3 regions of the Herbaspirillum sp. FG34 genome follow, and region 1 is predicted to be linked to each of the others. Evidence: predicted binding sites of a transcription regulator. Region 1 holds the regulator's gene; each other region holds the start of a gene.
What was found. Region 1 encodes HrcA, which represses chaperone genes, less so after heat shock. Its sites were predicted from a motif close to TTAGCACTCNNNNNNNNNGAGTGCTAA; they were not measured.
Positions count from the first base shown of each region.

Region 2: a site for HrcA is predicted at 3,992-4,018, ahead of rpoH (RNA polymerase sigma factor RpoH). Genes of this name have one in related genera too.
Region 3: a site for HrcA is predicted at 8,310-8,336, ahead of groES (co-chaperone GroES). Genes of this name have one in related genera too.

Region 1 is NZ_JBMDJS010000005.1:108,525-118,696, reverse strand. It holds gene grpE (nucleotide exchange factor GrpE) at 1-437, opposite strand, end outside; gene hemH (ferrochelatase) at 1,026-2,135, opposite strand; gene recN (DNA repair protein RecN) at 2,183-3,829, opposite strand; gene ACODSZ_RS08460 (NAD kinase) at 3,909-4,826, opposite strand; gene ACODSZ_RS08455 (HAD family hydrolase) at 4,863-5,591, shown strand; gene hrcA (heat-inducible transcriptional repressor HrcA) at 5,662-6,690, shown strand; gene fur (ferric iron uptake transcriptional regulator) at 6,809-7,234, opposite strand; gene ACODSZ_RS08440 (outer membrane protein assembly factor BamE) at 7,447-7,995, shown strand; gene dapB (4-hydroxy-tetrahydrodipicolinate reductase) at 8,032-8,838, shown strand; gene ACODSZ_RS08430 (MotA/TolQ/ExbB proton channel family protein) at 8,996-9,691, shown strand; gene ACODSZ_RS08425 (ExbD/TolR family protein) at 9,725-10,168, shown strand.
Region 2 is NZ_JBMDJS010000010.1:72,287-82,458, forward strand. It holds gene ACODSZ_RS13975 (SCO family protein) at 1-134, shown strand, start outside; gene ACODSZ_RS13980 (COX15/CtaA family protein) at 179-1,315, shown strand; gene cyoE (heme o synthase) at 1,312-2,205, shown strand; gene ACODSZ_RS13990 (SCO family protein) at 2,210-2,800, shown strand; gene rpoH (RNA polymerase sigma factor RpoH) at 2,934-3,833, opposite strand; gene ACODSZ_RS14000 (hypothetical protein) at 4,462-5,406, shown strand; gene ftsX (permease-like cell division protein FtsX) at 5,432-6,355, opposite strand; gene ACODSZ_RS14010 (cell division ATP-binding protein FtsE) at 6,352-7,044, opposite strand; gene ftsY (signal recognition particle-docking protein FtsY) at 7,049-8,206, opposite strand; gene ACODSZ_RS14020 (M16 family metallopeptidase) at 8,376-9,755, shown strand; gene ACODSZ_RS14025 (ParA family protein) at 9,887-10,172, shown strand, end outside.
Region 3 is NZ_JBMDJS010000007.1:179,569-189,740, forward strand. It holds gene ACODSZ_RS11405 (TonB-dependent receptor) at 1-2,384, opposite strand, end outside; gene ACODSZ_RS11410 (FecR domain-containing protein) at 2,490-3,473, opposite strand; gene ACODSZ_RS11415 (sigma-70 family RNA polymerase sigma factor) at 3,463-3,975, opposite strand; gene ACODSZ_RS11420 (branched-chain amino acid ABC transporter substrate-binding protein) at 4,144-5,289, opposite strand; gene ACODSZ_RS11425 (TonB-dependent receptor family protein) at 5,936-8,047, opposite strand; gene groES (co-chaperone GroES) at 8,453-8,743, shown strand; gene groL (chaperonin GroEL) at 8,886-10,172, shown strand, end outside.

The sequences.
Region 1 (10,172 bases):
TGCTTCATCGGGTCCAGCTTGTCGCCGGCCTGGGGGCTCACTTCCTGCAGCTTGTTCTTCTCGAAGGCCGAAGTCAGTTGCTTGAGGGTCATGTCCACGCCTTCCTTGAGCGATTCCAGCGAGGCGTTTTCGATCTTCAGGGCCATTTCCAGGCTGTCCTTGACCGCCAGCAGCGATTCGGCAAAGCCTTCGATGGCGAACTTGTGGGCCTTGGCGATGTCTTCCTGGGCACGACGGCGGATGTTCTCGCCTTCGGCACGGGCACGCAGGAAGGCGTCCTGCATCTCGGCAGCGCGGGCTTCGGCTGCCGCCAGCTTGTCTTCCAGCGTGGGCTCGGCAGCGGGAGCGGCCTGCTCGGCAGCAGGGGCCGCAGCGGCCTCAACAGCCGGGTTGTCTTGCTGGACGGATGGGGACTCCTGTTTTTCCATGTCTTGCATTCCTGAATTACCTCCAACAAATCAATGAGTTACGTGCGTGCGGCGGTCCGATGCAGGGCGCCGTCCACGATGGGATGCGGCACAAGTAAGGTATCTCCCTGCTTTTTCAAGGGCTTTTTGGCACTTTCCGGCGACTTTTTGCCTATTTCTGCGATTTCAAGAAGAAAAATGTTACGCGTGCTTACAGAAATTACGGACTCTGACTTCAAGTTAATTCGAGCCCGACCTAAACTGAATTCGAGTTCTCGCCCGCTGGGGCCAACTCGTTCGACGGCTTTACCACTTCCCCTCTCTTGTCGCGCCAACAAGGTGTCATCATGAAACTGCCACTGATTGCGGCCACCATTCTCGTCGCCCTGTACAGCCTGCTCGCTACCGCCTGGATCAGCTATACCCATCTGGTGGGTGAATACACGCTCTGAACGACTGCGCCAGCCCGGTTTTTTTCTTGTATGAACAATTTGGCCCGCCGCTACCCGGCAGGCTCATTGCCGGACAGGCAACAAAAGGCGTTCAGCCCGCTATTCTAGCAGGCTGACGTGATCAGGCCGCCGTTGCGCGCAGGCCGATATGAAGCTTCGTGAAAAATCAGCGATCCGCGCCGAGCGCCCTGGCGCGCTCGGCGGCAATGCGCTGCTGGTGCGCCAGCTCCTCGCGGGCGGCGGCGTTGCTCATGGTCGGCCAGCCGGCCAGATGCTGCTCGACCAGCTCCACCATGCCCTTGATCCAGGCCGGAGATTCATTCAGACAAGGGATGAAGTGAAATTCCTTGCCACCGGCGTGAAGGAAGTCTTCCTTGACCTCCATGGCGATTTCTTCCAGGGTTTCCAGGCAATCGCTGGTGAAACCGGGGCACATCACGTCGATGCGACGCACGCCCTGGCGGCCCAGTTCCTGAGCGGTCGGGGCGGTGTAGGGCTGCAGCCATTCTGCCTTGCCGAAACGCGACTGGAAGGTGACCTGATACTGATCCTCGGCCAGACCCAGCGATTGCGCCAGCAGGCGTGCGGTCTTGTAGCACTCGCAATGATAGGGATCACCCAGCATCAGCGTGCGCTTGGGCACGCCATGGAAGCTCATGAGCAGCTTGTCCGGCCGCCCGTGCAGGTCCCAGTGGTCCAGCACTGACTGGCGCAGCGCCTGGATATACGCATCCTGGTCGTGATAATTACGGATCAGGCGCAGCTCGGGAATGTTGCGCACCTGACGATAGTGATCGAAGACCGCATCGAAGATGGATGCCGTGGTCGTGCCCGAATATTGTGGATAGGCCGGCAGCACCAGAATGCGCGTACAGCCCTGCTCCTTCAACTGGTCCAGCACCTGCGGCAGGGAGGGCGTGCCATAGCGCATCGCATACACCACCTGCAGCTGATGATGTCCGCGCGCAGCCAGCTGCGCGCCCAGCGCCGTAGCCTGGGCCTGGGTATGCACGCGCAACGGAGAGCCTTCCTCGGTCCAGATGCTGGCGTATTTCTCGGCCGACTTGGACGAACGGAACGGCAGGATGATGCCGTTGAGAATGAACCACCACACCGCCCGCGGGATTTCCACCACACGTGGATCCGACAGGAACTGCTTGAGATAGCGCCGCAGCGCGCCAGCGTTGGGCGCGTCGGGTGTACCGAGGTTGACCAGCACCACGGCGGTGGAGGCCGGGCTGCCATGAGTGTAGGGAGGTTCTTTGCGGAAGGGCATGGTCGTTGAGCTTGATGTTCTTGATGTTCTTGTGAGGGCAGCCGCGATCAGGAAGCCAACAGCTCGCGCGCATGCTTGCGCGTAGTGGCCGTGATTTCCAGTCCGCCCAGCATGCGGGCGATTTCTTCCACGCGCGCCTTGGCGTCCAGCCCGTCGATGTCGGAGAGGGTCTTGCCCCCTTCGCTGCGCTTCTTGACCTGGTAGTGCTGGTTGGCCTGGCTGGCCACCTGCGGCAGGTGGGTCACGCACAACACCTGGCGTTCCTGGCCCAGGCGCTTCAAGAGCCGTCCGACCACTTCGGCCACGGCGCCGCCGATGCCGCTGTCGACTTCATCGAAGATCAGGGTCGGCACCGTAGTGGCGGCCGAGGCGATGACCGAGATGGCCAGCGAGATACGCGCCAGCTCACCGCCCGAGGCCACCTTGGCCAGTGCGCGCGGTGCCACGCCGGCGTGACCGGCCACCAGGAATTCGACCTGCTCCAGTCCGTAGGCGGCCGGCTCCACGGCATTGAGCGCGATCTCGAAACGTCCGCCGGCCATCGACAGATCCTGCATCGCCGCCGTGACCGCCTCGCCCAGCGCGGCAGCGGCCTTGGCGCGCGCCCCGGAGAGCTTCTGCGCCAGGGCAAGGTAAGCGTCCTTGAGCTTGTCTTCCTGCGCACGCAGGGCGTCGAGATCGCTGGCGTCGGCCAGTTGCTTCAATTGTTCGGAGAGCTTGCGGTGTTCCTCGGGCAATTCATCGGGCTGGACGTGGAATTTGCGGGCGGTCGAATGGATGGCTTCGAGGCGCTCTTCCACTGCCTGCAACCGTGCCGGATCAAGTTCGACCCGGCCCAGGTAATCATTGAGGGCATAGACCGCTTCCTGCAACTGGATCTGCGCCGGTTCCAGGGCATCGAGCACGGGCTTCAGGGCGGTATCGACATCGACCAGCTTGCTCAGCTTCTGCGTGATCGAGGACAGCTGCGAGAGGATGGGGGACTCCGATTCCGAGATCACCCCCAGCGCTTCCTGCGCGCCGCCGATGAGCGCAGCGGCATGTGAGAGACGGCTGTGCTCGGTGCTGATGTCGGCCCATTCGCCGGGCTTGACGGCCAGCTTGTGCAGCTCGGCCACCTGCCACTCCAGGCGTTCACGCTCCAGCAAGACATTGCGCGCATCCTGTTCGAACTGTTCACGCTGACGCGCCAGGGCGCGCCAGGTCTTGTAGGCGGTGGCCACTTCGCGCGCAGGTTCCAGCAGACCGGCCTGGCTGTCCAGCAACTGGCGCTGGGCATCGGCCTTCATCAGCGACTGGTGCGCATGCTGGCCGTGGATATCCACCAGCATCTCGCCGACTTCGCGCAATTGCGCGGCGGTGGCGGCGCTGCCATTGATGTAGGCCTTGCTGCGGCCGGCATTGTCGATTACCCGGCGCAGCAGCACGCCGTCGTGCTCGCCGGTGAATTCGTGTTCGTCCAGCCAGGCCATGACTTCCGGCGTGGCGGTGAAGTCGGCGCTCACGTCTGCCTTGGCCGCCCCCTCGCGCACCACGCTGGGGTCGCCCCGTCCGCCCATGGCCAGCGCCAGGGCATCGATGAGGATGGATTTGCCGGCGCCGGTTTCGCCGGTGAAGACGGAAAATCCGCGCGCGAATTCGAGCTCGATGGCATCGACAATCACGAAGTCGCGAATCGTTAAGGTACGCAGCATGGTGGTCTCGCAGCGGGTTGGACGAACAGGCCAGGGGTGCCATGCAGACCGGCACACGCCGGCCGGGACAATGGCGCGCTTATTGTAAACGGCCTTCTATCGACGGGTATTCATTCCAGTGCAGCTTCTCGCGCAGGGTGTCGAAATAGCTCCAGCCCTCGGGATGCAGGAAGGTGATCTTGTGCGCCGAGCGGCGGATCACGATGCGGTCGCCATGCAGCACGCTGGTGAGCGACTGCATGTCGAAGTTGGCGCTGACCTCGCGTCCGGCCACAACCTGGATGACGATCTCGCAGGAATCCGACAGGGTGATGGGACGGTTGGACAGCGAATGCGGTGAAATCGGCACCATCACGATGCCATGCAGACTGGGATGCAGAATCGGTCCGCCGGCCGACAGGGCATAGGCCGTGGAACCCGTGGGCGTGGCCACGATGAGACCATCGGAACGCTGGTTGTACATGAAGCGGCCATCGACCTCCACCCGCAGCTCGACCATGCCGGAGGTGGAGCCACGCGCCACCACCACGTCGTTCAGAGCCAGCGCGCGGAAGATCTCGCTACCCTCGCGGTAGACCCTTGCTTCCAGCAGCGAACGCGACTCGGCTTCGACCTTGCCTTCCAGCATGTCGGCCAGAGCCGGTATCATGCGGTCCTGGGCAATATCGGTGATGAAGCCGAGCCGCCCCTGGTTGATGCCGATCAGCGGTACGTTGTACGGAGCCAATTGGCGCGCAATGCCGAGCATGGTGCCGTCGCCGCCGACCACGATGGCCACGTCGGCCTGCTGTCCGATCTGCTCGGGCGTCAGGCTGTCATAGCCTTGCAGGGCGATGTTCTCGGCGGTCTCGGACTCGAAGACCACGGTGTGGCCATGCGACTCCAGGAACACGGCGATGTCCGACAAGATCTGCGCGATGCCGACGGCCTGGAACTTGCCGACGATGGCGACGGTTTTGGGTACGGCTGCCTGAACGGGTAATTTGATGGGCCACATGCTGCGGATTAGACCATAATTTGAGATGACATTGTAATGAAACCAAGCGCTTCCCCCCTGCCCTCCTCGCCTGCGCCCTCCTCCATTGAGGCGGTGCTGTTCGATCTCGACGATACCCTGTGGGCCATCGAACCGGTGCTGGTACGCGCCGAAGGCCTGCTCTACGACTGGCTGCGCGAGCATGCGCCCGCCGTGGTGGCGGCCCATACGATTGCCAGCCTGCGCGAACGCCGCATGGCCTTGATGAAGACCGATCCCATGTATCGCATCGACCTCTGGAAGCTGCGCCATACGGCGCTGTCCGAGGTCTTCCGCGAGCATGACGTGGACCTGGCGCTGGTCGACCCGGCCATGGCCGTATTCTCCGAGGCGCGCAGCACGGTGGCGCTGTTCGATGACGTGGAACCGGCGCTGCTGCGCATGAGGGGACGGCTGACGCTGGGCTCGGTCTCCAACGGCTTTGCCGACCTGGATCGCATCGGCCTGGCCGGTCACTTCGGCGTCTCGATTGCCGCGCACCGCTTCGGCCGCGCCAAGCCCGACCCGGCCATCTTCCATGCCGCCTGCGAAGCGTTGCAGGTTGCCCCGGCGGCCACTGTCTACGTGGGCGACGACCCGCTGCTGGACGTACAGGGCGCACAGCAGGCCGGCCTGCGGGCGGTGTGGATGAACCGTTTTGAGCGCACGCTGCCGGCAGGCATCACGCCGGACGCCATCTGCCGCGACCTGCATGAGCTGCATGACTGGCTGCAAACGCAGGCCTGATTCTTCGTACAATGTCCCCCAGGACGGAGTCGCCGTCACATTTGGCGGATATGCCGCTAGAATATGCCCCATGCAACTCGATAACCGCGCCCGCACACTTTTGAAGGCCCTGGTCGAACGGTACATCGCCGACGGCCAGCCTGTGGGCTCGCGCGCCCTGTCGAAACTGTCCGGTCTGGAACTGTCCCCGGCGACCATCCGCAACATCATGGCCGATCTCGAAGAGATGGGCTTCGTCGCCAGCCCGCACACCTCGGCCGGGCGTGTGCCCACGCCGCGCGGCTATCGCATGTTCGTCGATACCCTGCTCACCGTCGAGGCCATCGACGAAAGCGCCCTCGAAGGCCGCCTGCAGTCGCGCCTGCAGCACAGCGGCTCGTCCCAGAAGATCATCACCAATGCGGCCCAGGTGCTGTCCTCGCTGTCGCAGTTCGCCGGTGTGGTAATGACTCCCAAGCGCGAATCGGCGTTCCAGCAGATCGAATTTCTGCGGCTGTCGGAAAAGCGCATCCTGCTGGTCATCGTCGACCAGGGTGGCGATGTGCAGAACCGCATGCTCTTGACCGAGGTCGATTACACCCCCAGCCAATTGACCCAGGCCGCCAACTACATCAACCAGCATTACGCCGGCCAAAGCTTCGACCAGGTGCGTGTGCATCTGCAGGGCGAGCTGCGCCAGCTGCGCGACGACATGACCACGCTCATGCAGGCCGCCGTCGAAGCCGGCAGCGACGCCATGAGCGAAGAGGCAGACAACAGCGTGGTCATCTCCGGCGAGCGCAACCTGCTGTCGGTGACCGACCTGTCCTCCAACATGAATTCGCTGCGCCGCCTCTTCGACATGTTCGAACAGAAGACCGGGCTGTTGCAGCTGCTGGATGTCTCCAGCAAGGCCACCGGCGTACAGATCTTCATCGGCGGCGAATCCCAGCTGGTACCGATGGACGACATGAGCATCGTCACCGCGCCCTACGAGGTCAACGGCCGCATCGTCGGCACCCTGGGCGTGATCGGGCCGACCCGCATGGCATATGAAAGGGTCATTCCCATCGTCGACATCACCGCCAAACTGCTCTCCAGCGCGCTGAGCCAGCACTGAGCCCGGCCAGCACAACCATCCCGCCAGAACGCAAAAAAGCCACGTGCGACCACACGTGGCTTTTTGCATTTTGCTTCACGCTGCCTTGCTCAAATCGAGCCAGGAAGCGATGGCGGGCTTATTTCTTCACTTTCTTGCAGTTTTTGCAATGACCGTAGAGGGCCAGGGCGTGGTCGGCGATCTCGAAACCATGCTCCTGGGCAATCTTGATCTGGCGCTTTTCGATCTCGGCGTCGAAGAATTCCTCGACCTTGCCGCAATCCAGGCAGACCAGGTGATCGTGGTGCGAGCCTTCGTTGAGTTCGAAGACGGCCTTGCCGGTTTCGAAGTGATTGCGCTGGAGCAGGCCGGCCTGCTCGAACTGGGTCAGCACACGGTACACGGTGGCCAGACCCACGTCCAGGTTGTCGGAGAGCAATTGTTTGTAGACGTCTTCGGCGCTGAGGTGGCGCACCGAAGTGTTCTGGAAGATCTCAAGGATCTTCAGGCGCGGCAGGGTCGCCTTCAGGCCGCTGGCCTTCAGTTCGGATGGATTGTTCGGCATGGTAGAGTGGGTTCCCGGGGTTTACTGGTCTCGAACAGGCGCGGCGGTCCACTGGGAAGACCTGGCGGACCGTTCCGGCGGGGCGGTGGGGAACGCCCTTTTACACCCGGAACGCACTCATGCCTATTTAAGAAGTAAGTTCTAGCTTATCATATAGTGCTTTAGGCTCATGGCTCAACCCGGTTGAAATCTTTATGCGCATGCTTTCCCGAATGAAGTCCCGTCATCACACCGCTGCCCTCGGCCTGTTGGCCGCACTGGCCGTCACGCTGGCCGGCTGTTCCTCGACCAAGGCGCCGGAACAGGCGGCGCCCACCGATACCTCGGGCGTGAAGGTGACCGGCAAGAGCAACAGCCTGTTCGGCTTCCTCAAGCCCTATCGCATCGACATCCAGCAGGGCAACTTCGTCTCCAAGGAAATGGTGGCGCAACTGCGCCCGGGCCTGACCCGCGACCAGGTGCGCTTCGTGCTGGGTACGCCGTTGCTGACCGACATGTTCCACAGCAACCGCTGGGATTACGACTTCCGCCTGGCCAAGGGCAATGGCGAGATCATGACCAGCCGCGTCTCGGTGTTCTTCAAGGATGACCTGCTGGATCACGTCGAAGGCGGCCAGAACCTGCCCACCGAAAGTGAATACCTGACCCTGATCACCGATGCCAAGGTCGGTTCCAAGGCCAGCTTCACTGACAAACCCAAGGATGAGAGCGAGATCAAGCCGGCCTCGCCGGTGGCGCCTTCCTCGGCCACCAACAAGTAAGCCCTGTCTCCTGCACTTCCTTCTTCCGAGTTTCACATGACTGCATTGAATATCGCGGTGACCGGCGCCTCCGGGCGCATGGGCCGCATGCTGATCGAAGCCATCCTCAACGCCGAGGATCTCAAGCTCTCCGGCGCCCTCGATACGCCCACCTCAGCGGCCATCGGCACCGATGCCGGCCTGTTCCTGGGCAAAACCACGGGCGTGATCATTGAATCGGACCTGGCACGCGGCCTGGCCGGGGCTGACGTACTGATCGACTTCACCCGTCCGGAAGGCACCCTCAAGCACCTCGAATACTGCGCCGCCCATGGCGTGAAGGTCGTCATCGGCACCACCGGCTTCGAAGCCGAAGGCAAAGCGGCCATCGCCGAATTCGCCAAGCGCACCGCCATCATGGCCGCCCCCAACATGAGCGTGGGCGTCAACGTCACCATGAAGTTGCTGGAACTGGCGGCCAAGAATTTCTCGCACGGCTACGACATCGAGATCATCGAAGCCCATCACCGCCACAAGGTCGATGCGCCTTCCGGCACGGCGCTGAAGATGGGCGAAGTCATCGCCGATGCGCTGGGCAAGAAGCTCGATGACGTCGCCGTCTACGCCCGCGAAGGCGTCACCGGTGAACGCGATCCGTCCTCCATCGGCTTTGCCACCGTGCGCGGCGGCGACATCATTGGCGATCACACGGTGCTGTTTGCCGGCATCGGCGAGCGCATCGAGATTTCGCACAAGTCGTCCAGCCGCGTCTCGTACGCCATGGGCAGCCTGCGCGCCGCGCGCTTCCTGGCCGACAAAGAGACCGGCCTGTATGACATGCAGGATGTGCTGGGCTTCAAGTAAGCCTGGCCCGCCACCACAGGAAATGCCCGACGCTGCCGCGCCCCACCAGGTCCGGCAGCGAATTTTTTTGGGGCCGGCCGCTCCAAGCGACTGCCCCGGACTTCACCGTCATTGACTCCCTGCCGCAAGCGCGGCGTCTTTCCCGAAAGCACCTACCATGGAACAGAACATTGGATTTGCCCACTACTGGGCGCAAGGCGATGCCGTTTCCCACTCGGTGGCCTATCTGCTGTTGCTCATGTCGATCGCCAGCTGGTTCTACATCCTCTCCAAGGCCTGGGCCGCCTGGCGCATCCGCCGTGGCAGCAATGCGCTGGAACAGTTCTGGCAGGCACCGACCCTGGCCGATGCCACCGCCGCCATGCAGCGCGTGGACAGCGAACTGATCTACACCCCCATGGCCGAACGCGCCGCCGAAGCCGCCGACATCGGCACCCGCCAGCAAGGTACGCCATCGCTCAACGCCGCCACCGATCCGGGTGAACTGATCACGCGCACCCTGCGTCGCGAAATCAACCGGGTCTCGGCGCGCCTGGAACGCGGCCTCACCCTGCTGGCCTCGGTCGGCTCCACGGCCCCCTTCGTCGGTCTGTTCGGCACTGTCTGGGGTATCTATCATGCGCTGGTGGCGGTCTCGGCCAGCGGCACGGTGCAGATCGACAAGGTGGCCGGCCCCGTGGGCGAGGCGCTGATCATGACCGCGCTGGGCCTGTTGGTAGCCATCCCCGCCGTGCTGGCCTACAACGCCTTCACCCGCATCAATCGCGTGGTGCTGGCCGAACTGGATGGCTTCGCGCACGACCTGCATGCGTACCTGACCACCGGCGAGCGCGTCGGCGGCATGCGCAAATAATTTCTTCGACACGACCTTCGAGAGGAGTCCATCATGAGTTTCGGCGGATTCAACGACAACCACAACTCGGGCCCGATGGCCGACATCAACGTCACCCCGATGGTGGACGTGATGCTGGTGCTGCTGGTGATCTTCATCATCACCGCGCCCATGTTCACCCACGCCCTGAAGCTGGACCTGCCCACCGCGCAGTCCAGCCCGGCCCCGGAAAAACCGGAGACCATCACCCTGGGCATCGATGCCGCCGGCAAGCTGTACTGGGACGACCAGCCGGTCAGCGAAGCGGACATGGATGCGCGCCTGGCGGCTGCCGCGGCCAAAAAACCGCAGCCCGAGCTGCAGTTGCGCGCCGACAAGTCGACCCGTTATGAAATGATCGCCGAAGTGATGTCAGCCGCGCAGGGTGCGGGGCTGACCAAGCTGGGCTTCGTCACCGATCCCAAGGACGGCGGCAAGCGCGAGAAGAAAGCAAACTGAAAGA
Region 2 (10,172 bases), on a different contig from region 1:
GGACCTCGGCGCGCGACCACATCTATCTGATCGACCCGCTGGGCAACCTGATGATGCGCTTCCCCAAGGACCCCGACCCCGGCAAGATGAAGAAGGACATTTCCAAGTTGCTGCGCGCTTCCTCCATCGGCTGATGCCGCGTGGAGGCGAGTGTGTGGTGACGCAAGTTTGACTCAAGATGAATGCAACGACGCTGATACAACTGGGCCTGACCGGGCTCGTGGTCGCCCTGATTCCGCTGGCGCTGGTGTGGCGCGCCCAGGGTGTGGTCAACAAATACCGCAAGCTGGTGTGGGTGACGCTGTTCTTTACCTTCGACCTGATCATGTTCGGCGCCTTCACGCGCCTGACCGATTCGGGCCTGGGCTGCCCTGACTGGCCGGGCTGTTACAGCCACGCCAATCCGCTCCTGGCGCATGAACACATCAATGCCGCAGAAGAGGCCATGCCCTTTGGTCCGGTGACCTGGGCCAAGGCCTGGATCGAGATGATCCATCGCTATTTCGCCATGGCCGTGGGTTTCCTCATCATCGTGCTGATGGTGGTGGCGTGGCGGCGCTGGATGCGCTCGGGCAAGACCGAACTGCAGTTCCGTCCGTGGTTCCCGACGGCGCTGCTGGGCTTCGTCTGCCTGCAGGGGGCCTTCGGTGCCTGGACCGTGACCATGAAGCTGCAGCCGATCATCGTCACCACGCATCTGCTGCTCGGACTGACTCTGCTGGCCATGCTGACCTGGCTGGCAGCGCGGCAGGAGCCGCATGCAGCGGTCTCGGCGGGCGGACGCGCACTGATCGTGCCGGCCACCGTGGGGGCCGCGCTGCTGGGCTTGCAGATCGCGCTGGGCGGCTGGGTCAGCACCAATTACGCGGCGCTGGCCTGCTCCGACTTCCCGCTGTGCAATGGCAAGCTGGTGCCGGACATGGATTTCGAACATGGCTTCACGCTCTGGCGCCACCTTGGCATGACGGCCTCCGGCGATTACCTGCCGGTCGAAGCGCTGACCGCCATCCATTGGGTGCATCGCAGTTTTGCCTTTGTCGTCATCTTGTATGTTGTATGGCTGGCACACCGGGCGCTGCGCGAGGAGGGCTTGCGCAAGACCGGCCGCTGGATGCTGACGGTGCTGGGTTTGCAGCTCTGTACTGGACTGGCGACCATCTATCTGAACTGGCCGCTGGCCATTGCCGTGCTGCATAACGGCGGCGCGGCGCTGCTGGTCATCCTGATGGTCATGTTAAACTACAAGGTCCGTTACGCACCCTCCGGCCTGGCCGCCGCTGCTCCACCAGCATCCGCCCGGCCCGTCACGCCATGACCACATTGACCGCCCAACCCAACCGCATCGCCCAGTACTGGGCACTGACCAAGCCGCGTGTGACGCAGCTGGCGGTGTTCTGTGCCGTGATCGGCATGTTCCTCTCCACGCCCGATCTGCCGGACTGGCGCAAGGTCGTCTTCGGCACCTTGGGGATCTGGCTCCTGGCCGGTGCGGCCTTCGCCATCAACTGCCTGGTCGAGCGCGAGATCGATTCGCGCATGGCCCGCACCGCCCGCCGTCCGATGGCGCGCGGCGAGATCACGGTGGGCCAGACCCTGGTGTTCTCCGGCGTGCTGGGCGGCCTGGGCATGTGGGTGCTGTACAACCTGGTCAATCCGCTGACCATGTGGCTGACCTTCGCCACCTTCGTCGGCTACGCCATCATCTACACCATCATCTTGAAACCGGCGACCTCGCAGAACATCGTCATCGGCGGCCTGGCCGGTGCCATGCCGCCCGCGCTGGGCTGGGCGGCCATGGCCAATGACGTGCCGATGCAGGCCTGGGTGCTGGTGATGATCATCTTCATCTGGACCCCGCCGCATTTCTGGGCGCTGGCTATGTACCGCCGCGACGACTACGCCAAGTCCGGCCTGCCGATGCTGCCCATCACGCATGGCATGGAGGTGACCAAGCTGCATATCCTCATGTACACCATCGCACTGCTGGCGGTGAGCATGCTGCCCTTTGCCATCGGCATGAGCGGGCTGATCTACCTGGGCTCGGCCATTGTGCTGGGGGCGATCTTCTTTTGGTACTCGTGGCAGATCTACCGTCACTACACCGACCTGATCGCGCGCAAGGCCTTTGCCTATTCCATCATCTATCTGTCCATCCTGTTTGCGGTGTTGCTGGTGGACCATTACTTCCTGTTCCGCAGTTTCTGACCTCATGAAAAGATTCTTCTCGGCGCTGCTGCTGGCCGCTTGCGCGACGCTGCTGGCGGCTTGCGGGCCCTCCAAACCTGAACTGAAGTTCAACAATACCGATGTCACCGGGCTGGACTATGCGCGCGATTTCGCGCTCACCGACCACACCGGCAAGCCGCGCACCCTGGCCGATTTCAAGGGCAAGGTGGTGGTGATGTTCTTCGGCTATACCCAATGTCCGGACGTCTGTCCGACCACCATGGTGGAGATGTCCAACGTGATGAAGGAACTGGGTCCGGATGCGGACCGCGTGCAGGTCCTGTTCGTCACCGTTGACCCCGAGCGCGATACCCAGGAAGTACTGGCGCAATACGTGCCTGCCTTCGACAAGCGCTTCCTCGGACTGCGTGGTGACCTGCAACAGACCGAGAAGGTGGCCAAGGAATTCAAGGTGTTCTACCAGAAGGTGCCGGGCAAGCAGCCGGGCAGCTATACCATGGACCACACCGCCGGCAGCTACGTCTTCGATCCGCAGGGCCATATCCGGCTGTTCGTCAAGCACGGCCAGGGTCCGCAGACGCTGGCGCATGACATCAAGCTGCTGCTCTCGTGATGCTGCGGGAAAAGGGATAAAAAAGGGATAAAAAAGAGATAAACGATATAAATCGTTTGGATGAAAAGAAAGGCGCCCGAGGGCGCCTTTCTTGTTGGTGCTGCTGAACCGGTCTGAAGAATCGAAGAATCGATCAGGAGTAAGCCTGCAGCGCGGTCTTCATCTTCTTCAGCGCCACTGCCTCGATCTGGCGGATACGTTCGGCCGAGACGCCGAACTCGTCGGCCAGCTCATGCAGGGTCGCACCCGAGCCATCGTCATTGGCCAGCCAGCGGGCTTCGACGATACGGCGCGAGCGGTCATCCAGCTTGGACAGGGCGGCTTCCAGGCCTTCGGACTGCAGGCGGTCGTACTGCTTGGCCTCGATCACGCGGGTCGGTTCCGAATTGTCGGAGGACAGGTAGGCGATGGGCGCGAACTTGTCATCGTCGTCATCGGTGGGCGACTCCAAGGCGATATCGCGACCGGAGAGACGGGTTTCCATCTCGATGACTTCCTCGCGCTTGACGTCCAGGGTCTTGGCCAGGGCCTCCACCTGGGCCGGGGTCATCGCGTCCAGACCTTCCTTGTGGCTGCGCAGGTTGAAGAACAGCTTGCGCTGGGCCTTGGTGGTGGCGACCTTCACCAGACGCCAGTTCTTCAGGATGTACTCGTGGATCTCGGCCTTGATCCAGTGCATGGCATAGGACACCAGGCGCACGTTCTGGGCCGGGTCGAAGCGCTTGACGGCCTTCATCAGGCCGATGTTGCCTTCCTGGATCAGGTCGGCATGCGGCAGGCCGTAGCCCAGATAGCCTCGGGCGATCGACACCACCAGACGCAGGTGTGACAACACCATTTTCTGGGCCGCGCCCAGGTCGTTCTTTTCACGCAGGTCACGCGCCAGCTTGACCTCTTCCTCGTGGGTCAGCATGGGCAGGCGGTTCACTGCCGAGATGTACGCGTCGATGTTGCCCAGGCTGCCGGAAAAACCCAGCGCGAGTGCATTGGACTCGGCAGGCATGAGTGCAGTTTGTGCAGACGCAGATTTCATGGATTCTCCTTGGTTCCTTTGCGGAAACGGTTGAAACGGTAGGAAGCAGAGGCTTCGGTGACCAGGGGCGATGTTCCCGACTTCCCTGGTGCGGCCACGCGGGCCGGTACTGTTTGATGCAGTGCTCCACGAAAACTGGAGCAATTCGATAAGGTATTCTAGCACTCGTCACCCCGGAGTGCTAATAGCATGATGGTGATGGGTCAATAGTGCAATCCTATTGCTTTTCAGCCAATCATTGCATTCCATTCCCTTTATATTAGTCGCCTTTGGGCGACAAAAGTTGCGATCGGGGTCAAAAGGAGGCCAGAAACTTGTAACACTTTTTTGCAGCGCGCAAGATGAAGACAAACGGACGCGGCAGACCTGCCAGGACGACAGGAACGGGCATTGGCCCGATGGCAGCTCGTCATCTGACGAGCTTGCTGCTGTTTAGAAGACGCGGGGAGGGCAAGTTTATTGTTGGCGATGGGCTGGCCCGATAGAATTTCTCGCCAGAAAGTCCAAAGCCCGCAACAGCGGGCTTTGTCCTCAATTTACAGGGGCACGACCAATTGCCTGGAAAACCCCTGTCTCTATGGCGGCGAGTATAGCACCCGACGCACTTCACTTTCAACCGGCTCACGGCATGCTGAAACACCTCACTGCAGCTCGCTTGTCCACTCTCCAGCGCTTCTTCCTCACGACTTCGCACGGCGATACGCTCGGATGTTATGCCTGGACCCAGGCGGTTGCCGCTGGCATGTTGCCGCTGCTGGCCGATGTCGAGGTATCGCTGCGCAATGCCGTGCACGGTGCGTTGTCGCGTCATTACGGCGCGCGCGATTCCTTTGGCTGGATGATGCCCAGACCGAATCCGGCGCACGCCGTCAATCCCGCCGCTCCTCCGATGCTGCCGCCGGTGCACAAACTGAGTTCGAGATCCCGTGATGATGTGGTCTGTGCGATCGACAAAGTCAAAGGCAGGAAACCATCTGCCCATGTCGTCACCCCGGATGACGTGGTGGCGACATTGCCCTTTGGATTCTGGGAGGTGCTCATCGGCGCGCTCGCGCATCACGCGCAGCCAGCAGGGTTGCAGGCGGCGATCCTGGCGGCAGTCTTTCCGCATGCGCCAGATACGCAGGCTTTCCCCTATGACAGTGCTGCGTTCAGGAAGCGGGTGGTCGCTCTGCTCAAGCGGATACGCGACGTACGCAACCGCATCGGGCACCACGACGCCATCTGGACGATTCCTGAATTCGACCGTTTTGGCGTCCTGGGTCTTATCCCGCGTCGGCCCAGGCAAACCGTCAACAGCCTGCGTCTACTCGTCGATAACCTGTTCTGGTTTGCCGGCTGGATCGACCCGGTGATCTCTCTGCACTTGCGCAAGAGCGACCACTGGTGGTCATTGCAGGCCTTGCTCGACCGGCAGGCACTGGCGATCTATCGTCGTTGCGCCGGCGGTGCCGGCACCTATCGGCTAGTGCTGGACAGTGCAACACCGCCCGGCCATGGCAAGCATCGCATGACCAAGGGCAAGCGTACCCTGTCTCGCGTCCGACGTGACATCACGCGTTATTTCTTCTGATCGGTGCAACGAGAGCCCTTGCACCTCAAGCCTTCCTGGCCAACTGCCTGCGTACCGACAGCATCGCCCCGAACAAGCCCAGCAAGCCGCTGGCGGCCAGCAGCAGGCCGATGGCCATGGGGCTGGGCAGGGCCAGCTGGAATTCCGAGGCATAGAGGTGGGCAAAGTCCAGAATGGCTGCATTGAGCGGCTGCTGCGCCGCCACCACCAGCCCCAGCGCCACCAGACCCGCACACAGACCCAGCAAGGCGCCGGTGTAGTAGAACGGACGATAGATGAAGGAATTGGTCGCCCCGAACAAGCGCGAGACCTCGATTTCGTCGCGCTGCGTCATCACCTGCAGACGGATGGTGTTGAACACCACCGCCACCACCACCGCACCCAGCGTCATCCCCAGGAACAGCAGTACCAGCCGCAGGATGCGCAGCAGCGCCGCCAGCCGCTTGACCCATTCGGAATCGATCTGCACGGTATCCACGCCCGGCTGCTTCTTCAGCTGCTGGGCAATGTCATCCACGCGGGTGGCATTCATGGCGTTCTCGAAGCCCGGCAGGCGCACCACATAGCCGTCCGGTAGCGGATTGCTGCCCAGCGTGTTGAGCACGTCGGCCAGCCCGGTCTTGCTCTTCAAGGCATCGAACGCCTTCTCGCGCGGGATGAACTCGACCTTGCCGTTGGTATTGCTGTCCTTCAACACCTGACTGATGGTCTTGCCCACCGCCAGGGCAGCCTCGCGGCTGGCATCGGGCTTCATGAAGAGGCTGATCTCCGGCTCCACCGACATCTGGTCCGAGATCGGCCGCACATTTTCCAGGGCCGACAGGCCCGCAAAGGGCAGCGCCAGCGCAATCGAGACCACCAGCACGTTGAGCACGAAATTGCCGGGCGAGCGCAGCAGGTGGCGCAGCGCATCGGCGATGGCGGCAAGATGCTGTCCGAGCCAGTTCATGACGATACCTCCACGGGATTGGCGACGCCGTTGTGCCAGCCATCGACGATGCGGCCACGGTCCAGATAGACGATGCGGTCGGCACCGGTGAGAAAAGTCTCGTCGTGGGTCGAAATCAGGCAGGTCACGCCCACTCCGTGGAAGGATTTCAAGGCCGCCAGCACCTTGTTGGCATTGGCGCGATCCAGGTTGGCGGTGGGTTCGTCGGCCAGGATGATCTGCGGTCGGTTGACGATGGCGCGCGCAATGGCCACCCGCTGCTGCTCGCCCCCGGAGAGCTCCAGCGGTTCGCAGCGCGCCTTGTCCAGCAGATCGACCTTGTCCAGCGCGGCGCGGGCGCGCTTTTCGGCGTCCGGGCGGGAAGAACCGGTCACGATCAGCGGCAGCATCACGTTGGCCAGCAGATTGCGGTCCAGCAACAGTTTCTGTTGCTGGAAGATCAGGCCCAGGTTGCGTCGCAGATAGGGCAGCCCGGAAGGCTTGAGCCCCACGATGTCGGTCCCGCTGACGGTGAGCTTGCCCGAGGTGGGCCGCTCGATGGCCGCGATCATCTTCAGCAGGGTGGATTTGCCGGCGCCGGAAGGGCCGGCCAGGAAGATCAATTCGCCCTTCTTCACCGACAACGTAATGTCGCGCAGGGCATAGACCTCGCGCGCGTATTGCTTGGAAACCCGGGTAAATTCAATCATCGGTTCAACTCAGGAGGGCATCGACGAATTCGGTGGCGTTGAAGGCCTGCAGATCTTCGATCTGCTCGCCCACGCCGATGAAATACAGCGGCACCGGGCGGGTCTTGGCGATGGCGGCCAGGATGCCGCCCTTGGCCGTGCCATCCAGCTTGGTCACCACCAGGCCGGTCAGCCCCAGCGCATCATCGAAGGCCTTGACCTGGGCCAGGGCGTTCTGGCCGGTATTGCCGTCGATGACCAGCAGCACTTCGTGCGGCGCCGAGTTCATCGCCTTGGCAATGACCCGTTTGATCTTCTTGAGTTCATCCATCAGGTGCAGTTGCGTGGGCAGGCGACCAGCGGTGTCGACCATCACCACATGGGTGCCGCGCGCTTGTGCCGAGTGCACCGAGTCATAGGCCACGGCGGCCGGATCGCCGGATTCCTGGGCGATCACCTGGACGTTGTTGCGCTCGCCCCAGACCGCCAGCTGCTCGCGGGCGGCGGCGCGGAAGGTGTCGCCGGCGGCCAGCAATACCGACTGACCATGCGCCTGCAGGTGCAGCGCCAGCTTGCCGATGGTGGTGGTCTTGCCGGCGCCGTTGACACCGGCAATCATCATCACCAGCGGCTTCTCGCGACCCAGCACCAGCGGCCGCTGCAGGGGTTGCAGCAGGTCGATGAGCAGGGCGCGCAAGGCGGTACGCACCTGGGCGGCTTCGGTCAGGCGCTCGTTTTTGACCTTTTTCTTCAGTTCGTCCAGCAGCCAGCGGGTGGCCTCGACCCCGGCGTCCGACATCAGCAGGGCCGATTCCAGCTCTTCGTACAAATCTTCATCAATGCGCGCACCCACGAACAGCGTGGTCAGATTGCTCGACGTCTTGGATAGCCCCGCCTTGAGGCGCGACAGCCAGGAGCGCTTGGCCTCAGGGGCAGGCTCCGGAGCGGCCACGATCTCGACTTCCTCGGCCTGCTCTTGCACAACAGGCTCTGGCGCGGCCAGCGCTTGCGGCGCGGGTTCGGGCGCCACGACAGGGGCCGTAACGACAGGGGGGATGACAGGGGCAGCCGTGACGGGAGGGGGCACGACCGGTTGCGGCGCGGGTGCGGGCTCGGCCTGGGCCTCGGGCGGCAGCGCGGGTTGCGCTTCCGGTTTGGGTTTTCTCTTGAAGAAACTGAACATCGGATGGCGGATAGGCTGGATGGTAGCTGCGGCCGGGGCGGGGCAGGGCGGGACGGCAGGCGCGTGGCTGCCCTGACAACCGCAGTGGACAGGTTACAATTGCCCTTCCACAAGCCCCGCGCATGGCCGCCAGGGTCAATGAATCCAGCATTTTATCAGAGCACAGCCCATGAAATTGAAGATCCGAGCCCTCCTGGCCACCGCCCTGTTGAGCCTGCTCGCCACCACGGCGACGCAGGTGCGGGCCGCGCCGGCGCAAGAGTTCGTGCTGGCCAATGGCATGAAGGTGGTCGTCAAGGAAGACCGGCGCGCGCCCACGGCGGTGCAGATGGTCTGGTACAAGGTTGGCAGCATCGATGAACTCAATGGCACCACGGGTGTATCGCACGCGCTGGAACACATGATGTTCAAGGGCACGAAGCACCACAAGGTCGGCGAATTCAGCCGTCTGGTGGCCGAACTGGGCGGGCAGGAAAACGCCTTCACCGCCAATGACTTCACCGCTTACTTCCAGCAGATCGAAAAGAGCCACCTGGAAAAGGTAATGGCCCTGGAAGCCGACCGCATGGCCAACCTGCAGTTCGACGCCAATGAATTCGCCAAGGAAATCCGCGTCATCATGGAAGAGCGCCGCTGGCGCACCGATGACCAGCCCATGGGCCTGCTCAACGAAGCCCTGAACGCCGCCGCCTGGACCGCCCATCCCTATCACCATCCGGTCATCGGCTGGATGGACGACCTGCAGCACATGCGCGTGCAGGATATCGCCAGCTGGTACCGCCAGTGGTATGCCCCCAACAATGCCACGCTGGTCGTGGCCGGTGATGTCGATGCCCAGCGTGTGCTGGCCCTGGCCAAAAAATATTTCGGCAAGATTCCTTCTCACCCCTTGCCCCGCGGCAAGCCGCAGAACGAGCCCGAGCAGCTGGGCCTGCGTCGCGTCACCGTCAAGGCCCCGGCCGAGAATCCGTATGTGGTGATGGCCTGGAAGGTCCCGGCACTGCGCCATGTGGAAGCCGACCAGGACGCCTACGCCCTCGATGTGCTCTCCGCCGTGCTGGATGGCTATGACAATGCCCGCCTGACGGCCAACCTGGTGCGCACCGCCAGCCAGGCCACCGCAGTGGGCGCCAGCTACAGCGGCGTGGCGCGCGGCCCGGTGCTGTTCACGCTGGAAGGCAGCCCGGCCAATGGCGTGACCACCGAACAGCTCGAGGGCCTGCTGCGCGCCGAGGTCCAGCGCATCGCCAGTGAAGGCGTGTCCGAACAGGAACTGCAGCGCGTGAAGACGCAACTGATCGCCTCCCAGGTCTACAAGCGCGATTCCGTCTTCGGCCAGGCCATGGAGATCGGCATGATGGAAACCACCGGCCTGGGCCAGAAGAACATCGACCGCATCATCGACCGCTTGAAAAGCGTGACCGCGGCCCAGGTGCAGGCGGTTGCACAAAAATACTTCAAGGACGATACGCTCACCGTCGCCACGCTGGTGCCCCTGCCGCTGGACGGCAAGAAGCCCGCCGCGCCGCCGCCGGGCCTGCTGCATTGAGGATTGACGTTTTTTGCACCATTAAGCCGGGCTCAATGCTGTATTGAATGGCATTAACGCCAGCTTAATGGTGTACCCAAGTCGCTGAGTTCTTCCTGATCGATCGGCTTCTGTTCTTTACGGAGAAAACCATGCCCGTCATCGTCGTCGCCAATCCCAAGGGAGGCGTAGGCAAGACCACCCTGGCCACCAACCTGGCCGGTTATTTCGCCAGTCTTGGCCATGCCGTCATGCTGGGCGACATCGACCGCCAGCAATCCTCGCGTGCCTGGCTGTCGATCCGTCCGGAACAGGCACGCCCCATCAGTACCTGGGACATCAACGAGGACTACGTTGCCAAGCCCCCCAAGGGCAGCACCCACGTGGTGCTGGACACGCCCGCCGGGCTGCATGGCTGGCGTCTGAACGATACCCTCA
Region 3 (10,172 bases), on a different contig from region 1:
CAGAAATCGACCTGCGCCGACAGCACCAGAGTGCGCCCCGATGCCGTGCCGACATAACCGTTCTGCATCAGCCAGTAATTCTTGTCGAACAGGTTTTCGATGTTGGCGCGATAGGTCACGACCTGACCTGCCGTTCGGGTGATGTAGCGCGCACCGATATCGACGCGGGTCCATCCCGGCACCTTGAGCTTGTTCTCGTTGCTGTACCACATCGAGCCGGTACGGGTGACGCGGGTATTCAAGGCCAAGCCTTGCAGCCAGGGCGCATCCCAGTCCAGGCCGAGATTGAAATTGCTGTTGGGGATGGCGCCGACATCCTTGCCGTCATTGGTGCCATTGTCGGTGTGGTACTGCTTGGCATCGAAGAAGGTGCCGCTGGCATTGAAGCGCAGGCCGCGCCGTATTTCACCATAGGCCGCCAGTTCCAGTCCGCGCACGCGGTTGCGGCCATCCTGGGTGGTGGTGCTCACGCCATTGACCAGCGTGGTGCTGGAATTGGCCTGCTCGATCTGGAATACGGCGGCGGTGGTGGTGATGCGGCCCCAGTCGACCTTGGCCCCGGTTTCCACCTGCTTGGACTTGTAGGGCGGGAAGAGCTGGTTGGGATTGCCGTCGCTGGCCGAAGTGAAACCACCGGCACTGAGCGCCGCCGTGTAGTTGGCATAGAGCGAGACGTTCTGCACCGGCTTGACGACCACACCCAGTACCGGCGAGATGGCGGTCTTGTTGGAGGTCTGGGTGGCATCGACCAGGCTGTGCGAATAGACCTGTTGACGGCGCAGGCCGACGATGAAACGCAGGCGGTCATCGGCCAGCGACAGCGTATCGGTCAGGGCAAGGCTGGTCAGGCGTACCTGGCTTTGCGGCGTGGGCTGGCCGCGCGCACCGGTAATGGCGGCCAGCGCCACCGGGCGATACAGGTTGGAGGTGACGCTGCTGCTTTCGGAGAGGTAGAAATAATCGGTCTGCTGGTCCAGCATGTTTGCGCCCAGCATCACGGTGTGCTTGATGCCACCGGTGTTCAGGCGCGCGCGCAGGCCCACATCGGCGGAGGTGGAGACCACCTTCTGGTCGTAATAGCCATTGGAGAGAGTCCCCGTATCACCGGCTGCATTGAGGATGGTGGCGCTGGGAAAGCTCTGGTAGGAGCTGGCCTCGTGATAGCCCACGGCACCGTAGGCGGTGAGCTGGTCGTTGATGTCGTATTCCAGGCGCGTGGTCACGGCCTTGTCGTCCGATTGCAGGGTGGTGCCCGGGTAGAGGTTGGTCTTGCCCGAGGGCGCTTCCGGCATGACCAGGCTGCTGACGCTGAATTGCGGGCGGAAGTTGCGCGCGTCTTCATGCTGGGTATACGCATCCAGGCTCCAGCGCACACGGCCACCGTTGTAGTCGAGCCCGACCGAGCCCATGCTCTGCTGCTGATTGCTGCCGGACAGGCCGGTATTGCCATCGGCATAGAGGGCATTGACGCGGATGCCCCACTCCTGCTGCTCGCCGAAGCGACGTCCGAGGTCGGCCTTCACGCCGAACTGCGAATTGGAGAGATAGGTGGCCGTGACGCTGGAGACCGGATCTTCATGTGCCCGCTTGGGGATCAGGTTGACCGCCCCGCCGACCCCGCCGGCCGGCCCCATGCCATACATCAGCGTTCCCGGCCCTTTGAGTACTTCGATGCGCTCGACCATGGAAATGGGCATGCGTGTAAGCGGCACCATGCCGTAGAGTCCGTTGAAGGCCACGTCATTGGCCGACATGGTGAAACCGCGAATCTGGTAGCTGTCGCCGAAACCGCCATTGCCATTGGTGTTGCGCACCGAGGCATCGTTGGTGATGACGTCACCGATGGCGCGCGCCTGCACATCCTCGATACCTTGCGAGGTGTAGTTGGTGGTGCTGAAGGGCGTGTCCATGACGCTGGCCGTGCCCAGCACGCCCAGGCTGCCGCCACGCGCCACCAGGCCACCGGCATAGGGCGCGGTGGGGTCGGCGCTTTCGGTGATGGTGACGGTGGGCAGGACGGCATTGGCATTGCTGCCGGTGATGCCTGCGGGGGCCATCACGGTGTAGCTGCCATCGGCATTGCGGATGGCTTGCAGGGGCGTGCCGGCCAGCAGCGCGGCAAAGCCTTCGGCCACGGTATAGCGGCCGGAGAGCCCCTTGCTCTGGCGCTCGCGCGTGAGGGCCGGATCGAAGGACAGCAGCACGCCGGCACGGCGGGCGAAACTGTTGAGGCTCGGGTCCAACGGCCCGGCGGGGATGTCGTAGCTCTGGCGTTGGGTGTCGGTGGCTTGCGCCTGAACAGCCGCCATGGGGCTGGCCAAAGCGGCCAGTATCGCCAGTCGGGACAAGGTCGGACGCGAGGGGAAGCAGGTTCGGATGGTCATGGATCTCGTTGGGTGATTAGCTGAAGAGGACTTGCTCTCTGGTAAACCGAACGAGATCCAAAAACCTGCAGAAAAAAATGAAAATGATTTACGCCAATGCCTGCATCAGGTGGCATCCCGTGGTCGCAAGGTGATCCAGTAGTCCGTGAAGGAATCGACCCGCACCGGCAAGGTCCGGGCGATCGCGGCCAGGATGCGGGCGGGCTGGTCGAGCGGAAACACGCCTGAGATCGGCAGGCTGGCGACCGCAGGATCGCAGCGCAGCCTGCCAGGCAGGCTGCGCTCCAGCTCGGCCACGAGTTGGCCCAGGGGCATGTGATCGGCGATGATGACGCCTTCGATCCAGGCGCTGGCCTGCTCATTGGCCGGGGCGAGACCGCCGACCAGTCCTTGCGCATCGAACAGCCCCTGTTGCCCGGCGTCCACGCGTACCGCCGCGTGCTCATCATGAGCACGGAATTCCACCGCGCCCTCATAAACAGCCAGGCGCATGCCCTCCTGCGCATCACGCAACTGGAAGCGCGTGCCCAGCGCGCGCGCCTGGCCCAGTCGGGTCTGCACCAGCAAGGGCCGATAGGGGCGATCACGTTCATGTCCCGTGCTGATGAGCACTTCGCCGCGATACAGGTGCAGCAGGCGCCGCTGCTGGTCGTAATCCGCATCCACGGCGGTGGCGCTGTTGAGTTCCAGCACGGTGCCGTCGGCCAGCACCACGCGGCGCCGTTCACCGGTGCCGGTAGTGTACCCGGCCATCCACGCCTGCCATGGCGCCAGGCGCGCAGCGCTGGTGGCCAGCAGCCCGGCACCGATCGTCATGCACAGGGTCTTGAGGGCGAAGCGGCGGTTGTGGCGGGTACGGGCAGGACTGGCGCCGATGCTGCCGTGGGCCAGGGTCGCGGGCAGCGTGGCGATCCGTTCGCTGAGGCACTGCAGGCGCTGCCAGGCCAGCTCGTGCTGCGGGCATTGAGCCCGCCAGCGGCGGCAGGCTTGCTGGTCGTGGTCGGTGGCGCTGCCCGATTGCAGTCTGACCATCCAGTCGATGGCGGCCATGACGATGTCCTCGCTCGGCGGGCTGATGTCAGCGGCCATACTGCAGGCGGTAACAGGCGGTGAAGGCGCGCCTCATGTATTGCTGCACCGAACTGAGCGAGACCTGCAGACGGGTCGCGATCTCGGCATAGCCCAGGCCATCTAACTGGGACAGCAGGAAGGCACTGCGCACCTTGGGGGGGAGCGCGGCCAGCATGGCGTCGACTTCGTTGAGGGTTTCCAGCACCAGCAGTTGCGCTTCGGGCGAAGGCAGATGCTCGGGCGGCATCTGCGCAAGCATCTCCAGGAAGGCCGCTTCCAGCGCACAGCGGCGGAAATGGTCGATCATCAGGCCGCGGGCGATGGTGGCCAGCAGCGCGCGGACTTCATCGAGGGTGAAGTCGCGGCGCTCCACCATCATCTTGACGAAGGTATCCTGGGCCAGGTCGGCGGCCAGGTCGGCATTGTCGGTGCGACGGCGCAGCCACCCCAGCAGCCACCGGTGATGCCCGGTGTAGATGCCAGCGATGTCTTGATGACGGGAAGATGCAAGGTCGGCCATGACCGCAAGAAAATGAATGAGAACGTGTCTCATTATAATCTTGAAATGCGCTGACGGGGCGGCCTGGTTTTTGGTCGATATGAAACAAAAAGCCCCGGCACCAGGGCCGGGGCTTGTCACAGCGGCTTCATCCGGTTCCGTCATGGAACCGGATGTGAAGCTTGTTGCTTACTTCACCACGCTCAGCAGGGTACGCTTGCCACCCTTGTAGGTGTACAGGGTCAGGGTGCCGTTGAGGATGTCGCCCTTGGAGTCGAAGGCGATTTCACCGGTCACACCCTTGTGGTGGATCTTGGCCAGGAACGGCAGGTAGACCTTGGGATCCGACGAGCCAGCCTGCTGCATGGCATCAGCCAGGGTCATCAGCGCATCGTAGGTGTACGGTGCGTAGATCACGACGTCCTGGTTGAACTTCTTCTTGTAGGCTGCCTTGAAGTCTTCCAGCGGCTTCTTGCCGGCTTCGGTCACGCCACCGGCTTCGGCGCAGACCACTTCGCTGTCCTTCAGGCCGGCACCGGCCAGGGCCGGCAGTTCGGTGGTGCAGATACCGTCACCGCCCATGAACTTGGCCGAGATACCCAGCTGGTCCATCTGGCGCAGCATCGGGCCGGCCACGGCATCCATGCCGCCGAAGAAGACCAGATCCGGCTTCTTGGACTTGACCGAGGTCAGGATGGCGTTGAAGTCGGTGGCCTTGTCGGTGGTGTACTGGGTTGCCACGATGGTGGCACCGGCAGCCATTGCGCTCTTGCGGAATTCTTCGGCCACGCCTTGACCGTAGGCGGTGCGGTCGTCGATGACGGCCACGCTCTTGCCCTTGAGCTCATTGACGGCATAGCGGCCCAGCACGCCACCAAGCTGACCATCGTTGGCCACCACGCGGAAGGCGGTGTTGAAGCCCTGTTGGGTGTACTTGGGGTTGGTGGCCGACGGCGAGATCTGCGGGATGCCGGCGTCATAGTAGATCTTGGAAGCCGGGATGGTGGTGCCGGAGTTCATGTGACCGACCACGCCCTTGACCTTGGCATCGACCAGGGCCTGAGCCACGGTGGTGGCTTGCTTCGGATCGGAAGCGTCATCCTGGGCCACCAGCTGGAAGGTGACCTTCTTGCCGGCGATCATGAAACCCTTGGCGTTGAGTTCGTCCACGGCCATGCGGGCGCCGTTTTCGTTGTCCTTGCCGATGTGCGCGTTGGGACCGGTCAGGGGAGCGACGTGACCGATCTTGATGACTTCTTGTGCTTGCGCAGCCCCTGCGAATGCGAACGCTGCCACCAGTGCCGTAGCGACAGGAATCATTTTGATTTTTTGCATGAATTGCTCCTATTACTTCCAATGAAAGATTGAAAACGCAGTTCGTTGTGCCATTTGTTATGTGCACTGACCGATCCTGAGCGCCATGTGGACGGTGCCATGATCGGAAAGCGCCGCAGCGCCTCCCAGTCGCTGACCGGTTCTTGCTTGCGGACTCTGCTACTGCAAAAAACGAGCCATGCCTTGCAGCATCTCGACTCGGGCGCTTTCCGCATGGTCATCCCCGGTTAAAAAGGGACGGAGCCACAGCAGGCAAGCGGCCCGGCCAAAGCGCCAGGCCAGGCGGGGCAGCTCCTCCGATACACCGCCCCGCCGGGCAGAATACACCGTAATGGTGCGGCTGGGAGAGCGAGTTCCGTGCCAACGCGGTTGTTCATTCATATCGCACGTTTTATGCACTTTTTTGAATCGAAATGCGAAGGAGCGCACCAATAAGGGTGGGCGACCGGAAGAAAACTGCACTTGAAACTCAGGCAGACCACCCCGGAAACCTCAGTCCATGCGCAAATGATCCTGCAAAATGAGAATTTTCATTCATTTGCCGCAAATTCCGGCCTTGATGCGCTGATCGCACCCGTCAGTGAGGGGCCGCCATCAGGAACCTTCCATGGCGGCCCGTTCACGACGCGTCTTTCGCAGGCGCTGATCAGAATGCGTAACGCCCCTGCACGTACAAGGTACGCGGCGCGCCCACCAGCTTGCCAGGATTGCCGTCCACGGTACGGGTGAAGTAGCGGTGATCGGTCAGGTTGTTGATGCCGGCGGTGACATCAAGCCCCTTCCTGCCTGGCACCTTCCAGCTTGCCTGGGCATGCCAGAGGCGGAAACCCGGGATTTCCCCGAGGCTGCCGTCGGTGCTTTCGGCCAGGGTGTTGGCTTCATCGGCGAACTGTCGGCTCTGGTGCGTCGTCGACAGGCTCACACCCCATGGGCCGGACTTGAAGCGGGCGCCAAGCGTATCGGTCGTACGGGCATAGAACGGCAGGTCCTTGCCGGGGTTGCTGCCCGACTTCTGCAGGGCCCGGGTGTAGGTGTAGTTGGCAAAGACCGACCAGCCCTGCAACGGACCTTGCTGGTCAAAGGTATAGTCCGCTGCCAGTTCGATGCCATCATGCCGGGTCTTGCCGATGTTGCGGAAGACACTGGGATTGGTTCCCTGGACGGACACGATCTGGTTGTCAAAATCGAGGTGGAACAGCGTCGCTTCGGCAGACGCCTGCGCACTCTTCCAGCGCGCGCCCGCTTCCATTGTCCTGGCCAGCTCCGGAGAGAGCGGATTGGCCGAGGACATGGTGTTGAGTTGCGAATTCTGCACCACGCCGAAGGAGGTGTTGTAATTGCTGAACAAGGTCAGTTGCCCGGTCAGCAGGTAGGCCACATTGATGGAGGGCAGCGGCTTGTTGCTGCCGGTCTCGTAGGATGCCTTTTTATTCACGTCAACTCGGGTCGACCTGACGTGCTCGAAGCGCAGACCCGGGGTGATGCGCCACTGGCCGAAGGCGATCTTGTCGTCGATATAGCCGGCGTGGGCATCGGTACTGTTGCGGAACTGGGCAAATCCGCTCAGTGCGCCGGTGCGCACTGACTCGTTATGGAGGTTGTCGTCGCCACGCTCGCGGACATGGCGATAGCCGACCGTGACATCGTGCGTGACGCTGCCCCAGGCAAGGCGATGCGTATAGCGTGGCTCGATGCCCAGGGTTTCGTAGTTGCGCGGTTGATGCGAGAGCTGCACCCGGGCGGCATTGATCAAGGTACTTTGGCGGGTGGCCTGGTTGAAATAGCTACGGATCTCGAACTCCTGATGGTCCGATATCGTGTTGAGGTAACCCAGGTCGAAGCCTTTTCGGGTGCCGCTCCAGTTGTCGCGCGGGCGTGTGTTCTGGAACGGATCGGCGGCGTACTGCGCCGTGGTCAGCCCGCCCGGCGTGCGACTCATCACGTCGTAGTAGTTGAGCTTGGCGTAGAGTTCGGCGCTCGGCGAGAGGGCGTAACGCATCTTCAGCGCAAAATCATTGAGGTGCTCGTCACTCTTGTCGCGCCATCCGCGGCCATCCTGCCCCGAGTAAAGAAAGGCCATGCCGATGCCGTTGTCGTTTTGGCCGCCGGCGAAGGCCGTGGTCTGCGTATTGCCCCCACCCTGACCGTAACTGTTGTAACGCACCGAGGCATCGCCGGAGATGCCAGTGGTTGCCGGGATGGAGCGCGTCTTGAAGTTGATGACGCCACCCACGTTCTGCGGCCCGAAGCGCACGGCCCCGCCACCGCGGACGATGTCGATGGATTCGATGTTGTTCAGACTCAGTGGTGCGAAGGACAGTTGCGGCTGTCCATAGGGCGCCACCGCCATCGGAATGCCGTCCAGCAGGATGGTGGAGCGCGGCGAGAAGCGCCCGGTCAGTCCCCGCACGCCAATGTTGAGGGCGATGGCGCTGCCTGCCGTGCCGGCGTTGTCGCTGGACTGCACGCCGGGGATGCGGCGCATCACATCGCCGATGCTGATGGCGCCCGTGCTGTCGATCTCCTGCTTCTTGACCACGGTGCGCGCCCCCGGATAGGTCTTCACGCTACTCTCCAGACCGGTGCCGAGCCAGTCGCCACTGACCTGGATGGGCTCCAGGCCGGACTGCACCTGGGCCGCGGCCGGCTGCTGTGCCAGGCTTGCCAGTGGCCAGCCGAGCATGGCCAGCGAGACGAGGGTTGAGGTGGCGATGCGTAGATCGTGCGCAAAAAGCAAAGTGGCCTGACTAGTCTTCATAACATTTCGGTCCAATAAAAATATTGGCGAACCTCCGCCGTTTATTTCTTGTTTCTTGTTGAAAAAGGGAATCTTTCGGGCAGACACCCGAAAGGAGGCGGAATAGTAATGATTCGTATTAAGTCGTGCGCATTTTTCGGGGCGTTTGATAATTATTCTGATTAAGCCTCGAATTTCTTTGAGCTCCGGAGCGCCCTGCGGCAGCGGAAAACGTCCGGCATGGCCATCGACGCCTTGAAAATTCCCCGCCCCATCCCTATACTTAGCACTCGTCACGGCAGAGTGCTAACAGCACCGCCGGACGCAATCCCCTTTTTCTTGCGGTGAGGTTTGCTGCATTTGGAAGAAAACCGTTGCAGGCTACGCCGCAATCAATGCTAACTTATTGAAAATTAAGGAGTTCTCATGAATCTTCGCCCTTTGCACGATCGCGTTATCGTCAAGCGCCTCGACCAGGAAACCAAGACTGCTTCCGGTATCGTTCTGCCTGACGCAGCGACCGAAAAGCCGGACCAAGGCGAAGTCCTGGCCGTCGGCAACGGCAAGATCCTGGAAGATGGCAAGGTCCGTCAACTGGCCGTGAAGGTCGGCGACCGCGTTCTGTTCGGCAAGTACTCCGGCCAGGCCGTGAAGGTCGATGGCCAGGAACTGCTGGTCATGCGCGAAGAAGACCTGTTCGCCGTCGTCGAGAAGTAATTCGGCATCCGGCCTTCCTTTTCCTTCTATATAGATAGAGAAAATCTGAAGGCCTGCGGCAGCAAGACAGCAGCCGGCGCCCCTGAAATTTCAGTCGCGCGCCAGGCTATATGAACTGAACCGAATTTCTGGAGAATCCAACATGGCAGCAAAGCAAGTTATTTTCGGCGATGAAGCACGCGCCAAGGTCGTCAACGGCGTCAACATCCTGGCCAATGCAGTCAAGGTCACCCTGGGTCCCAAGGGCCGCAACGTCGTGCTCGAGCGCAGCTTCGGCGCCCCGACCGTGACCAAGGACGGCGTTTCCGTCGCCAAGGAAATCGAACTGAAGGACAAGCTGGAAAACATGGGTGCCCAGCTGGTCAAGGAAGTCGCTTCCAAGACCTCCGACAACGCCGGTGACGGTACCACCACCGCCACCGTGCTGGCGCAAGCCATCGTGCGCGAAGGCTTCAAGTACGTCGCCGCCGGCTTCAACCCGACCGACCTGAAGCGCGGTATCGACAAGGCTGTCACCGCCATCGTCGGCGAAGTGAAGAACCTGGCCAAGCCCACCACCACCTCCAAGGAAATCGCTCAAGTCGGCTCGATCTCGGCCAACTCCGACGCGGACATCGGCGACATCATCGCCAAGGCCATGGAAAAGGTCGGCAAGGAAGGCGTCATCACCGTCGAAGACGGCAAGTCGCTGGAAAACGAACTGGACATCGTCGAAGGTATGCAGTTCGACCGCGGCTACCTGTCGCCGTACTTCATCAACAACCAAGAGAAGCAGATCGTCGCCCTGGACAATCCCTTCATCCTGCTGTTCGACAAGAAGATCTCCAACATCCGTGACCTGCTGCCGGTGCTGGAACAAGTCGCCAAGGCTGGCCGTCCGCTGCTGATCGTGGCTGAAGACGTCGAAGGCGAAGCCCTGGCTACCCTGGTGGTCAACAACATCCGTGGCATCCTGAAGACTGCTGCCGTCAAGGCTCCTGGCTTCGGCGACCGCCGCAAGGCCATGCTGGAAGACATCGCCATCCTGACCGGCGGCCAAGTGATCGCCGAAGAAGTCGGCCTGACCCTGGAAAAGGCTACCCTGGCTGAACTGGGCCAAGCCAAGCGCGTTGAAATCGGCAAGGAAAACACCACCATCATCGACGGCAACGGCGAAGCCGCTGGCATCGAAGCACGCGTGGCAATGATCCGCACCCAGATCGGCGAAGCCACCTCCGACTACGACCGTGAAAAGCTGCAAGAGCGCGTGGCCAAGCTGGCTGGCGGTGTTGCACTGATCAAGGTTGGCGCTGCCACCGAAGTCGAAATGAAGGAAAAGAAGGCCCGCGTCGAAGACGCCCTGCACGCTACCCGCGCTGCTGTTGAAGAAGGCGTCGTGCCTGGCGGTGGCGTGGCCCTGCTGCGCGCTCGCGCCAACGTCAAGGATCTG